3 regions of the Shewanella mytili genome follow, and region 3 is predicted to be linked to each of the others. Evidence: predicted binding sites of a transcription regulator. Region 3 holds the regulator's gene; each other region holds the start of a gene.
The links. The regulator sigma-54, encoded in region 3, starts transcription at its own class of promoters, with help from an activator protein. The targets are predictions, from matches to a motif close to GTTGGCACGNNNNTNGNNT.
Positions count from the first base shown of each region.

Region 1: a site for sigma-54 is predicted at 2,486-2,504, ahead of ACIDEJ_RS01215 (flagellar hook-length control protein FliK). Genes of this name have one in related genera too.
Region 2: a site for sigma-54 is predicted at 2,078-2,096, ahead of ACIDEJ_RS00350 (YggN family protein). Genes of this name have one in related genera too.

Region 1 is NZ_JBKOUD010000001.1:273,974-278,179, forward strand. Features, by position in the region: gene fliH (flagellar assembly protein FliH) at 1-633, shown strand, start outside; gene fliI (flagellar protein export ATPase FliI) at 605-1,945, shown strand; gene fliJ (flagellar export protein FliJ) at 1,956-2,402, shown strand; gene ACIDEJ_RS01215 (flagellar hook-length control protein FliK) at 2,599-4,206, shown strand, end outside.
Region 2 is NZ_JBKOUD010000001.1:80,999-85,204, forward strand. Features, by position in the region: gene mutY (A/G-specific adenine glycosylase) at 1-494, opposite strand, end outside; gene trmB (tRNA (guanosine(46)-N7)-methyltransferase TrmB) at 662-1,378, shown strand; gene ACIDEJ_RS00345 (50S ribosome-binding protein YggL) at 1,402-1,725, shown strand; gene ACIDEJ_RS00350 (YggN family protein) at 2,139-2,939, shown strand; gene ACIDEJ_RS00355 (LysR family transcriptional regulator) at 3,218-4,159, shown strand.
Region 3 is NZ_JBKOUD010000022.1:7,857-12,062, forward strand. Features, by position in the region: gene rapZ (RNase adapter RapZ) at 1-798, opposite strand, end outside; gene ptsN (PTS IIA-like nitrogen regulatory protein PtsN) at 795-1,238, opposite strand; gene hpf (ribosome hibernation promoting factor) at 1,238-1,528, opposite strand; gene ACIDEJ_RS14835 (RNA polymerase factor sigma-54) at 1,557-3,023, opposite strand; gene lptB (LPS export ABC transporter ATP-binding protein) at 3,112-3,840, opposite strand; gene lptA (lipopolysaccharide transport periplasmic protein LptA) at 3,837-4,206, opposite strand, start outside.

The DNA.
Region 1 (4,206 bases), on a different contig from region 3:
CAAGGACATGCTGAAGGACTGGCCCAAGGGCAGGCGCAGGGCAAAAGCCAGGGATTAACACAGGCCAAGGCCCTGCTCGACAGATTTGAGCGGTTAATGGCGCAGTTTTGCCAGCCGCTGGCATTGCTGGATGTGGAAATAGAACAATCACTGCTGGCAGTGGTGGAGCAACTCAGCCGTAGCGTAATAGGCCATGAGCTGCAGACCCATCCGGAGCAGATCCTGGCAGCGCTGCGTCAGGGCATTGACGCCCTGCCCATGAAAGAGCAGAAAATCACCATCCGCATGCATCCCCAGGATGTGACGCTGGTGCAATCCCTTTATGGGGATGAACAGCTGAGCCATAATCAATGGCAACTGGAAAAAGACCCCGGCCTCAAACAGGGGGATTGCCTTATCAGCTGCCAGCGTTCACAAGTGGACATGCGCCTGGAGCCGCGTTTGCAGGAGGTGTTCAGCAGTGTATTGGCCCAGCGCCAGCAGCTGGAAAAAACTGCGCAGCAGCTCGCACCTGCAGCGCCGGCGGATACAGGCACTGAGCAACATCCACAAGGTGAGCCTACCGAATCCTCCGCATCAGCAGCGCAGATTACAGGAGCGGCAGATGGAAGCACGCAAGCACCATCTTCTTAATCAACTCAGCCAACTGCAGCAGCATATTACCCCTTATCATCCCATTGCCAGCGGCCAATTGGTGCGGGTAGTGGGGCTGACGCTGGAAGCCACCGGTTGCCGGGCACCGGTGGGGAGTCTGTGTGCCATTGACACCATTTCCGGCACCTTGGTGGCCGAGGTGGTGGGGTTTGACGATGACCTGTTATACCTGATGCCCGTAGAGGAATTACGAGGCGTGGTCCCCGGTGCCAGGGTCATCCCCTTAGGGGAACAAACCGGTTTGCAGGTGGGCATGAAACTGCTTGGCCGGGTGCTTGATGGCAATGGCCAGCCACTGGATGGTCTGGGTGCGCTTGCCGAGCTGGAGCCGGTTTCCCGTTACAGTGAACCCATGAATCCGCTGGCAAGACGCGCCATTACCGAACCCTTGGATGTGGGGGTGCGGGCCATCAACGCCATGCTGACCGTGGGCAAGGGTCAGCGCATGGGGCTGTTTGCCGGCTCCGGCGTGGGGAAAAGCGTGCTGCTTGGCATGATGACCCGCGGCACCACCGCCGACATCATCGTGGTGGGGCTGGTGGGGGAACGTGGCCGGGAAGTGAAAGAATTCATTGAGGAAATTCTCGGCAGTGAAGGTCGTGCCCGCTCCGTGGTGATTGCCGCACCGGCTGATACCTCCCCCTTGATGCGTTTGCGCGCCTGTGAAACCTCCACCCGTATTGCCGAATATTTTCGCGACTTGGGATATGACGTCCTGTTATTGATGGACAGCCTCACCCGTTATGCCCAGGCCCAGCGTGAAATTGCCCTGGCCGTGGGCGAGCCGCCGGCCACCAAAGGCTATCCGCCATCGGTGTTTGCCCGCTTGCCACGGCTGGTGGAACGGGCCGGTAACGGCGGTGGCCAGCAGGGGTCAATCACCGCTTTTTACACCGTACTGACCGAAGGGGATGATCAGCAAGACCCCATTGCCGATGCGTCAAGGGCCATTCTCGACGGGCACATCGTGTTGTCCCGTGCGTTGGCCGACTCGGGGCATTATCCGGCGATTGATATTGAAGCCTCCATCAGCCGTGTGGCGCCCATGGTGATTTCTGCCGAACACCTGGAAGCCATGCGCCGGGTAAAACAGGTGTATTCGTTATATCAGCAAAACCGGGATCTTATCTCCATTGGCGCCTATTCACAGGGCAGTGACCCCAGAATCGATAACGCCATTCGCCTGCAACCGGCCATGAACGCCTTTTTGCGCCAGCGGTTGCACGAGTCGGTCAGCTTTGCCGACAGTGAACAGATGCTGCAGCAGCTCTCTGGGCAGTGTCGGGTATAGGGAGTAACTTGTGGCAAAATCTGATCCGTTGTACACCGTACTGAAGCTTGCGAAAGAGGCGGAAGAACAGGCGGCCTTGCGCCTCAAGGCGGCACAGTTCGAGCATCAAAAACGCGCCAATCAGCTGCAATCCCTGCAGGATTACCGTCTGGATTACATGCGTCAGCTCTCCGCCCAGCAGGGGCAACAGATCCGCGCTGATTATTACCAGCAATTTCACCGCTTTGTGCAGCAAGTGGATGGCGCCATCACGCAGCAGCTGGCGGTGGTGGCAGATGCCCGGCAACAACAGCAGTACCGGCAGCAGCACTGGATGGAGAAACAGCAAAAACGCAAAGCCGTGGAGCTGTTGCTGGAGAAAAAGGCCCAGCAGCAGCAACAGCGGGAGAACAAGCAAGAGCAAAAGATGATTGATGAATTTGCCTCGCAGCAGTTTTTCCGTAAAAAATCGGGTTAGGGCTGCCAATCCCGCGCTGGCGCGACGTTTTTTCTTCCCACCGGGCATTTAGCCTTTCATTGAGGAGCCATTAGCCATTATTTAATGGCCTGTTTTTTGCTTTGATTCTTACCAATAACGGATATCGCCAAATTCAGGTCGTGTCAGCCAGTTGCGATGTTTCACGGCAGGCGCACCCATAACGCTGGAGAAGTGCATGCAGCAGCTCGCCAATAACGCTTTACTGATAATGCAGGAAAGCCCCGGCCAGACAGTGCAAAATACGGTAAAACTTACTGAAAACAAGGGGTTTTCAGATGCCTTTCAGCAGGCGCAGGCTAAGGTGCAGCCCGCGGGCGATAATGCCCTGGGGCAACAACAGTACCATGCGGCCAATGCCGCCTCGCAGCATCCCGCCAGTGAAACGGCATCAGGAGACAAGGTGGCATCGGTACTGGGGCAGATTTCCATGGGCAAAAAATTGCCGCCGGCCGAGCGTTTGCAACAAGCACTTGTCAATGTGGGCAAATTGTGCGGCTTAACGCCCACGCAGCTGCAGCAAATTGCCCAAATGGAGCCGCAAACGTTGCAGCAACAGTTTGGCAATCTACTGCAGCAGCAATTGCAGGGCCAACCTCCTGAAAGCGGCGAGGCAGAAAAGGCCTCAGATGCGGATGCCAAAGCGGATGATGCGGACAGCGAACTTGACGCCTTTGCATCCTTGACGGCGTTATTCGAATCCCTTGGCAACTTGTTGCAACACACCATGCAGTCTGGGCAGGCAAACGCTGCCCAAGCCTCTTTGGATGAGGAGGGCGATGCAGCATTGCAGGCACTGCTACTGCAATTGCAAGCGCCGGCATCTGGTGAAAACACCGAATTGGAAGTGGATGCCGAGGCGGATATGGATACGGACGCACCGCTGCCTGATGCCGAGGATGGCAACATGGCAACGCAAACCGCCGCGGTATTGGCCCAGTTACTCACCGCCTTGCAGGCATTCTCTGCCGCTACCGATGCGGCCGGCACGCCGCCAACGGATGACGGGCAGACCGCAGCCCCGTCGGCAGTGGCATCGCTCAGTCAGTTACAACAGTTATTGGCCCAATGGCAGGCGGATAAACCCGTCGCTGCAAACACCGGCACCGTTGCCGATACGGATATTGGTAACCGTACCCCACAGGCCGCCTCCTCGTTATCATCACTGCTTGGGCAAAAAAACGAGTCTGGCTTGCCGCCGGCAACTGCTGTTGCCAATGCAGCGCCTGAAACCAGCCCGTTGGCCGCATCTGCTGACATGGCAAAAATGGCAAGCATGATGACGGATACCACCCCCTCTGCTGAAAAAACCGATAAAACACCCGCCTTGCAATCCTTGGTGATGGCAGCGCAGGAGCGGGCCGAGAGCGCATCATCTTTTAATACGCTATTATCTGCGTCGGCCAATGAGCTGCGCAGCGAGCCGGCACACTATCAGTTGTCCCTGCGCACCGCAGGCGGGGCAACGCCCAATGGCCAAGAGTTATTGCAACGTTTTGCCCCTGCCATGCGCCAGCAGTTGCTCACCATGGTCAATAACGGCATTCAGCATGCTGAAATCCGGCTCGATCCGCCGGATTTGGGGGCGATGACCGTAAAGCTGCAGGTGCAGGGCGAGCATACCCAGGTGCAGTTTCATGTTACCCAGACCCACACTCGGGAGCTGCTGGAGCAGTCAATGCCGCGTTTACGGGATTTATTACAGCAACAGGGCATGCAGTTGGCTGATGGTCAGGTATCCCAGGGAGGTGGACAGCAAAGCCATGCCCGGCAACAGGCGGAGCAG
Region 2 (4,206 bases), on a different contig from region 3:
CAGAGGGTTTGCTCTACCTTGGGTTGCCCCGGCCAGCCGCCAATGGCGCCATGGCGGGCCAGCACCCGTTTGACGTTGCCATCCAGAATGGGGTGATGCTGCCCCAGCGACAATGACAAAATGGCCCCGGCAGTGGAGCGGCCAATGCCCGGTAATGCCAGCACTGCATCAAACTGCCGGGGAAATATTCCCTGGTGTTCATCGCGGATGATTTGTGCCGCTTTATGCAGGTTACGGGCACGGGCGTAATAGCCAAGCCCGGTCCAGTGATGCAGCACTTCATCCGTGTCGGCATTTGCCAGCGCTACCACATCGGGAAAGCGTGCCATGAAGCGGGTGAAGTAGGGGATAACCGTTGCCACCTGGGTTTGTTGCAACATGATTTCTGACACCCATACTTTGTAAGGGGTTTTGTTGAGTTGCCAGGGCAGGGTTTTGCGGCCGTGCAGGCCGTACCAGTGGATGATCCGCTGAGAGAAAGACGCTGTTTTCATGGAGCGCAGTGTAGCCGCAGCCAGATCGCCACACAAGGGAATATTAGCCATTGATGGCGCCACTATTTGCAGCGGGGGATACTTTTTCCTCAGGCGGGGCTTGCACTCACCGGTGAACTTTGCATAATGCCCTTCTTTTATGAGATCTGGCCGGATCAGGGGTAATCATGAGCGAAGTCACCACTGCTGAATATAATGAAGAAGGCAAATATTTACGCAAAGTCAAAAGTTTTGTATTGCGTGAAGGGCGCCTGACCAAAGGCCAGGAGCAAGCCATTGAGCAGTACTGGGCGCCAATGGGGCTGGAATATTCCGCCACGCCGCTGGATTTGTCCCAAGTATTCGGACGCCACAGCGATGTGGTGCTGGAAATCGGCTTTGGCATGGGCGCATCCTTGGTGGCAATGGCAAAAGCCGCGCCGGAGAAAGACTTTATCGGCATTGAGGTGCACAAACCCGGTGTGGGCGCATGTCTGGCAGCTGCGGCCGAAGCGGGCGTCAGCAACCTGCGGGTGTTTCATCATGATGCGGTAGAAGTGCTGCAACACACCATTGCTGAAGGCGCTTTGGCGCGGGTACAGCTGTTTTTCCCCGATCCGTGGCATAAAAAGCGTCATCACAAGCGCCGCATTGTGCAGCCTGAATTTGTACAGTTATTGCGCTCCCGTTTGCGCATTGGCGGCGTTTTCCACATGGCGACCGACTGGGAAAACTACAGCGAGCACATGCTGGAGGTGATGAATGTCGCCCCCGGCTATAAAAATCAGTCAGTTGATGGTACTGTGGTGCCTCGGCCCGATTACCGGCCACTGACCAAGTTTGAAGCCCGTGGTCAACGCCTGGGGCATGGTGTTTGGGATTTGATGTTCGAGCGTATCGAGTAACACAAGTAACTAAAGAGGTTGTCATGGCCATTCGCAGTCGCCGTTTACGTAAAAAATTACGGGTTGATGAGTTTCAGGAACTGGGTTTTGATGTGAGCTGGCGTTTTGCCGACAGTCTCAGTGAAGACGAGATTGATGCCCAGGTGGACCGTTTTATTGCTGAAGTGATTGAACCGCGGGAACTGGGGTTCCATGGTGGCGGCCATCGCTTGTGGGATGGCGTGATTGCCACCCAGCGGCTGGGCAAATGCACCGATGAAGACCGCCAGGCTGTGGTTGCTTTTCTGGAAAGCCTGAACGCGCAGGAAGTGGAAGTGAGCGCGCTTTACGATATCTGGTGGGGTTAACGCATTTTTGTAGGTAACCACTGCTGGCAGCACCCGTAGCGACAAGTGCCCACTTATGGCAGATGTCCAAGGTAATGCCCCCCCACAAATCCCCATGATGAAAGCAGTGCTGCGGCGCTGCTTTTTTGTGTCTTTTCCGTTTATCGGCCCAAGGTTTCTGCCCCAGTATTTGCCGTGGGTGGCGGAGGACTGCCCAAGCACGGCCATTATTTTTGCGTTCATTCCAACCTTTTATGCCCTTGGCATAGTCATATTTACCAAAAGCTGGCGTGTTTGACGATTGGCCAGTTGCTTCATTGCTTGCTAGCGCAAGATGATTTTATAAAATTCTTTAAAATCATAAACATAAAAATATGGCATGACTCATGCTTTATCTTGGGCAGCTCATGAAGATTTTTACAAGGAACCCTTAAATGAAAAAGCTGATGCTTGGAATGACGTTAGGTTGCGCCCTGTTAACGCCGGTGTTTTCTGCCACGGCAGTAGCGCTGAAGTCCCCCAATAATGCCTGTGACGTGTCTCTTAATTACGATGTCACCCTTACGCCCGAGCAGTTGGTTGTGGGCAGCAAAGGTCAGGAGCATTACCGTATTGAAATGGAACACCTGTATGTGGACGGTAAGGAAGTCCCCTTGAATGCGGCGCAGAAAAAACTGCTGACCGAGTATCATCAGGGCGTAGCCGAGCAAATGCCGGAAGTGATTGCACTGGTGGATGATGCATTAATCATGGCCAATGACGGGGTAACTGCGGCACTCACGCCCCTTCTTGGGGATGATGCCGGCAGCAAACTGGATGCCATGATGGGCCAGTTGCGTGAGCGCATCAACAAAACCGTGTATCACAAACAGGATACCTATTTTATTGGGGCTACCGGCAGCGATGTGGATGAGGCTTTCAATGAAGAGTTTTCCCAACAGGTGGAAGAACTGATGATGCAGTCGGTGGGGTCCATCCTGATGAACGTGGGCCAAAGCATGATGAACGGTGACGGGAACTTCAGCGAACGCATGGAGGCGTTTGGCGAGCGCATGGAGCAGATAGGCGATGAGATTGAAAAGAAAATGGAAGCCCGCTCCGATGCCATTGAGCAGCGCGCCGACCGTTTATGTGACAATTTCCAGCAACTGTTAGTGGTAGAGCAACAACTGCGGGAACAAGTGCCCGCCCTGGCGGCTTACCCGCTGGTATCCCGCCATACTGACGATGATTGATTAACCCTTCTTCCCTCGACGTGGACTTTCCCCGCATTTCCCTTCCAGATGCGGGGTTTTTTATTTCTGACACCAGGCTTTTTTGCGAATACAGAACGATGGGGTTAGAGTAGCGAACAAAGACTTGATATACTCTAAGCGCTTAACCTCCGAGGGTCTGCGCCTTATATGGCAACGATGCATTACTGATCGGCACCCCCGCAAGTATCCCCGCAGCAGGAACCATGCTGTTTGTCGTTATAAAATATCAATGAAGTTAAAGGTTTAAGGCGACTTTCATGTTAGAACTATTGGAACCTATCGCGATTTTCACCCACGTCGCCCGTGCCGGCAGCTTTAGCGCTGCTGCCCGCCGTCTGGGAATTTCAAAGTCCAAGGTCAGCACTCAGGTGGCCGATTTGGAGCACAAACTGGGTGTACAGTTAATTCAGCGTACTACCCGCAGCCTGAGCCTTACTGAAGCCGGTAACCTGCTCTATACCCAGGGTGAAGAGCTGTTGCGCGGCGCCGATCAGGCGGTTGCCAGCGTGCATAACCTTAATGATGCCACCCGTGGGGTATTGAAACTGGGCATCTCCCAATCCTTTGGTACGGCGCATATCATTCCGGCACTGCCTGAGTTCATGGAGCGTCATCCGGAGCTGGAGTTACAGGTAAGCTTGCTGGATCATAAAGTGGATGTGGTCAGTGAAGGGTTGGATCTGTTGCTGACCATGTCAGAGCAGTTGCCGCTTGGCATGGTGGCAAGACCCCTGATGAAATGCCAGTTCATGCTGCTGGCTTCCCCCGAATACATTGCAGCCCATGGTCAGCCCACACGGCCAGAACAGCTGGTGGAACACAACTGCTTGGTGTACCACGGTGAATGGCACGAGCACAGTGTGTGGCAGTTCAAAAAAGGTGATGATTACTGCGAAATCGGCGTTAACGGCAACTTCCGGGTGGATAACGCTCCGGCGCTGAAATCCGCTGCCGTCAGTGGCTTGGGCATTGTGTATCTGGCCACTTACCTGCTGGAAAACGAGATTGAAGAAGGCAAACTGGTGCCTCTGCTGCCGGAATGGCATCTGGTGAATCATCTGCCATTACAGGCGGTGTACCCGCGGCGTAAGCATTTGGCGCCCAAGGTCAGCGCTTTTATCGATTTTATCAAAAATCATATTGGCACCCCGCCAAAATGGGATGAAAAATACACCGAGCTGTTTGCCAAGCGCCAGTAATGGCTGCCAACAATCAGCCGTTTGGGGCGCTGCTTGAGTAAACCGCC
Region 3 (4,206 bases):
GCAAAAACGTTTGGCCAATTGTTCCGTCACGTATACAGAGCGGTGCTTGCCGCCTGTACAGCCAATGGCCACGGTCAGATAACTGCGGTTATTGCGTTCCAGATGGGGCAGCCAGGTATCCAGCAGGTTTTCTATTTGCCAGATGAATTTATTCACCAGCGGCTGGCGGTTAAGAAACTCCCGTACCGGTTCGTCCAGTCCGGTAAACGGCCGCAGCTGGGGTTCCCAGTGGGGATTGGGCAAGAAACGGGCATCAAACACAAAGTCCGCTTCTGTGGGCAAACCGTATTTAAAACCAAAGGAGACAAAGTTGATCACCAGCTCTTTGGTGGCACTGCCCAGCAGAATTTCCCGCACGGCATCGCTCAGCTCATAAATATTGAGGGCGGAGGTGTCGATGTAGTGATCCATCAGTTGCGACAGGGGCATGAGTAACTTGCCTTCCTGCTCGATGGCATCTTTCAGGGAGATTTTGCTCTTGGACAAGGGGTGTAGACGCCGGGTTTCGCTGTAGCGTTTCAGCAGCACTTTATCCGAGGCGTTAAGGAAGAAACTTATCACCTCGGTGTTTTGCGGCAGTTTTTCCAGCTGGCTTTCGAGCACCTTGTCCTGATTGGGCAGGTTGCGCACATCCACGCTAATGGCCACCAGCTCGTTACTGCCGCGCAGGTTGTCCAGCAAGCTGCCAATCATGGGCAGGGGCAGGTTGTCCACACAGTAGTAACCCATGTCTTCCAGAACCCGTAACGCCACAGATTTTCCTGACCCGGAGCGCCCGGAGACAATGGCCAGTTTCATCCGTTGATCACCTGATACAGTTCTGCTTGTGAGGTGGCCTTGCGCAATTGCTTGAGCACCTGTTTGTCACTGAGTTTTTCGGCCATGGCCGATAGCGTGCTCAGGTGTTGCTGGCATTGATCTGCCGGCACCACCAAGGCAAACAGGATGTCTACCGGTTGATTGTCAATGGCATCAAAAGCAATCGGTTCGTCACATTTCACCAGCACCGCAATGGGGGCGGTGATGTCTGGCAGTCGGCCATGGGGAATGGCAATGCCATTCCCGATACCGGTGCTGCCCATTTTTTCTCTGGCCAACAGGCTTTCAAAAATGGCTTGGGATGACAGGTTTGGATACTGGGTCGCCGCGAGTTCGCTGATGAGCTCCAATACCTTTTTCTTGCTGCCGGGTGTGGCGCAGGCGGTACACTCCGGCCGCAGGACGGTACTAAGTTCCATCATGAGTATTTTGTCAGCTTTTCTTTGTATTTAATGACCTGACGATCCAATTTATCAATCAGAGCGTCGATGGCGGCGTACATGTCACTATGTTCCGCGGTGCCATGCACCTCACCACCGTTCAGATTTAGCTTGGCTTCGACTCGTTGTGTGTCTTTTTCCACAGTGAGTACAACGCGCACATTATTGATCTGTTCGAAATGGCGTTCAAGTTTTGCAAATTTACCCTCCACATAGCTTTTCAGAGAGTCAGTGATCTCAATATGATGGCCTGCCAGATTAATCTGCATAGCGGTCTCCTCCATGGGGTCATTGGCTTTACAAACTCTTACGTTGATTTGAAGGCGGGATCATCATGGCTTCGCGATATTTGGCGATGGTACGCCGGGCCACGTTGATCCCCTGCTCAGCCAGAAGCTGTGCCATTTTACTGTCGCTGAGGGGCTTTTTGGGGTTTTCAGCTGCCACCAGCTTTTTAATGAATGCCCGGATGGCGGTTGATGAGCATTCGCCGCCGTCTTCAGTGCCCACGTGGCTGGAAAAGAAATACTTGAGCTCAAAAATGCCGCGGGGGGTGTGCATGTATTTTTGAGTGGTAACCCGGGAAATGGTGGATTCATGCATGTCCACCGCCAGGGCTATATCGTTCAGTACCATGGGTTTCATGGCTTCTTCGCCGTATTCAAAAAAGCCTTGCTGAAACTGCACGATGCAGTTGGCCACTTTGAGCAGGGTATCGTTGCGGCTCTCCAGACTCTTGATAAACCATTTGGCTTCCTGCAGATGACCGCGAATGAATTGGCTGTCGGACTGGCTGCGGGCGCTGCGGGCCATGGCGGCATATTGCTGGTTGATGCTGAGTTTGGGCATGCAGTCCGGGTTGAGTTCCACCACCCAGCGGCCGTTTTTCTTCCAGACGCTGACATCCGGAATGACATATTCTTCATCCTGGGGTTGCACCAGCAGGCCAGGGCGCGGGTTAAGGGTCTGGATAAGGGCTATGGCTTCGCGCAGCTCGTCTTCCTTGAGGCGGGTTTTGCGCATCAAGGTGCGGTAGTCTTTGCTGGCAATCAGGTCAAGATACTGGCTCAGCAACATCACGGCATTTTCCAGATGGGGCGTGTCGGCAGCAAATTGTGCCAGCTGGATTAACAGGCACTCTTGTAAGTCTTTGGCTGCAATGCCAACAGGATCAAAATGTTGCACACGTTTTAGCACGGCTTCGATTTCTGCCAGCTCGATTTCCGGGTCGCCCATGGCTTCGAGGATTTCCTCGGTGCTTTGGGTCAGGTAGCCCTGATCGTCAATGGCTTCAATGATGGCGGTGGCAATGGCCCCATCGGTTTCAGAAAACGGGGTAAGATTTTTCTGCCATTCCAGATGTTCGTGCAAGCCTTCACTGGTTTCCCCTTGAAAGGGCGTGTCGTCATCCCGCAGCGGGCCGGCACTGACCGCCGGTGCCGCCGTGAACACTTCATCCCAGGTGGTATCCATGGGCAGTTCTTCGGGCAGGGATTCGTTGGTGAGGGCCTCAGGGGTTTCCACGGTAGAGCTGTCGGCAACGTCTGCTGTGGCCGGGGTGTCATCCAGGGAGGCATCCGCATTTTCGCTGTTGTCGGCGAGCTGGTTGTCTTCGGTTGTCTCCAGAAGTGGATTAGCCTCCAGCGCTTGCTGAATTTCCTGTTGTAACTCCAGTGACGACAGCTGCAACAGGCGGATGGCCTGCTGCAGTTGTGGTGTCATGGTCAGTTGTTGACCCAGTTTTAACTGGAGTGACGTCTTCATGTTACCGCTTACCCCTACATCCTGTTGTGCATTAAAAAACTTTTTTTATTTAAAGCCCTTAACGATAAAGGCCGGTGTTTGTTGTTTACTATAGCTTGAATTGTTCACCCAAGTACACTGCGCGCACTTGCTGGTTATCGAGGATCTCGGTGGGGGTGCCTTCTGCAATCAGTTGCCCGTGGCTCACAATGTAAGCATGTTCGCAGACATCCAGTGTTTCGCGCACATTGTGATCGGTAATCAGCACCCCTAAACCCCGGGAGCGCAGCTGTTCGATGATTTTCTTGATGTCAATCACCGAGATGGGGTCCACCCCGGCAAACGGCTCATCGAGCAAGATGAACTTGGGATCGGCAGCCAGTGCTCTGGCAATCTCCACCCGGCGCCGTTCCCCACCGGAGAGGGACATGCCGAAGCTGTCGCGGATGTGGGTGATGTGAAACTCTTCAAGGAGTTGCTCCAGCTGTTCTTCCCGGCCGTTTTTATCCAGATCCTTGCGGATCTGCAGTACGGCCATGATGTTGTCCCGCACGGTGAGTTTGCGAAAAATACTGGCTTCCTGGGGCAGATAACCGATGCCTTTGCGGGCACGTATGTGCATGGGTGCCAAGGTCAGTTCATCTTCATCAATGAAAATCCGGCCCTTTTCGCTTTGGATAAGCCCTACTACCATGTAAAAGGTGGTGGTTTTTCCTGCGCCATTGGGGCCGAGCAAGCCCACAATCTGCCCGGTTTTTACCGCCAGGCTGACATCTTTGACCACCATTCTTTTTTTGTAGCTCTTGGCGAGATTCTGGGCGATCAGGGTGTTACTCATTGCTGCTCCTGCCGGGGGCCGGTTTTGCCATCTTGTTGGTAATTATCCGGTTGAATGACCGTGGTTACCCGGTCGTTGCCATGACCGCTGCTGGTGGCCTGCAGTTGCTGGTTTTCCAGGTCATAGACGATTTTCTCAGCGGTGGACAGGCTGCCGTCTTGTTCCACTTTGGCGTTGCCGATGAGTGTCAGTACCCGTTTGTTGATGTGGTAGTGTATTTCGTTGGCACTGGCGTTGGCGATACGACCATCCTCCAGTTGCTTGCGAAAGGTGGCAGGTGAGCCTTTGGCCACCAAAATGCGCTCGCCGTTTTTGTCGGTATTGGAGGCGTTGAGCTCCTGGGCGGTGAGTTTCATGGAGCCTTGG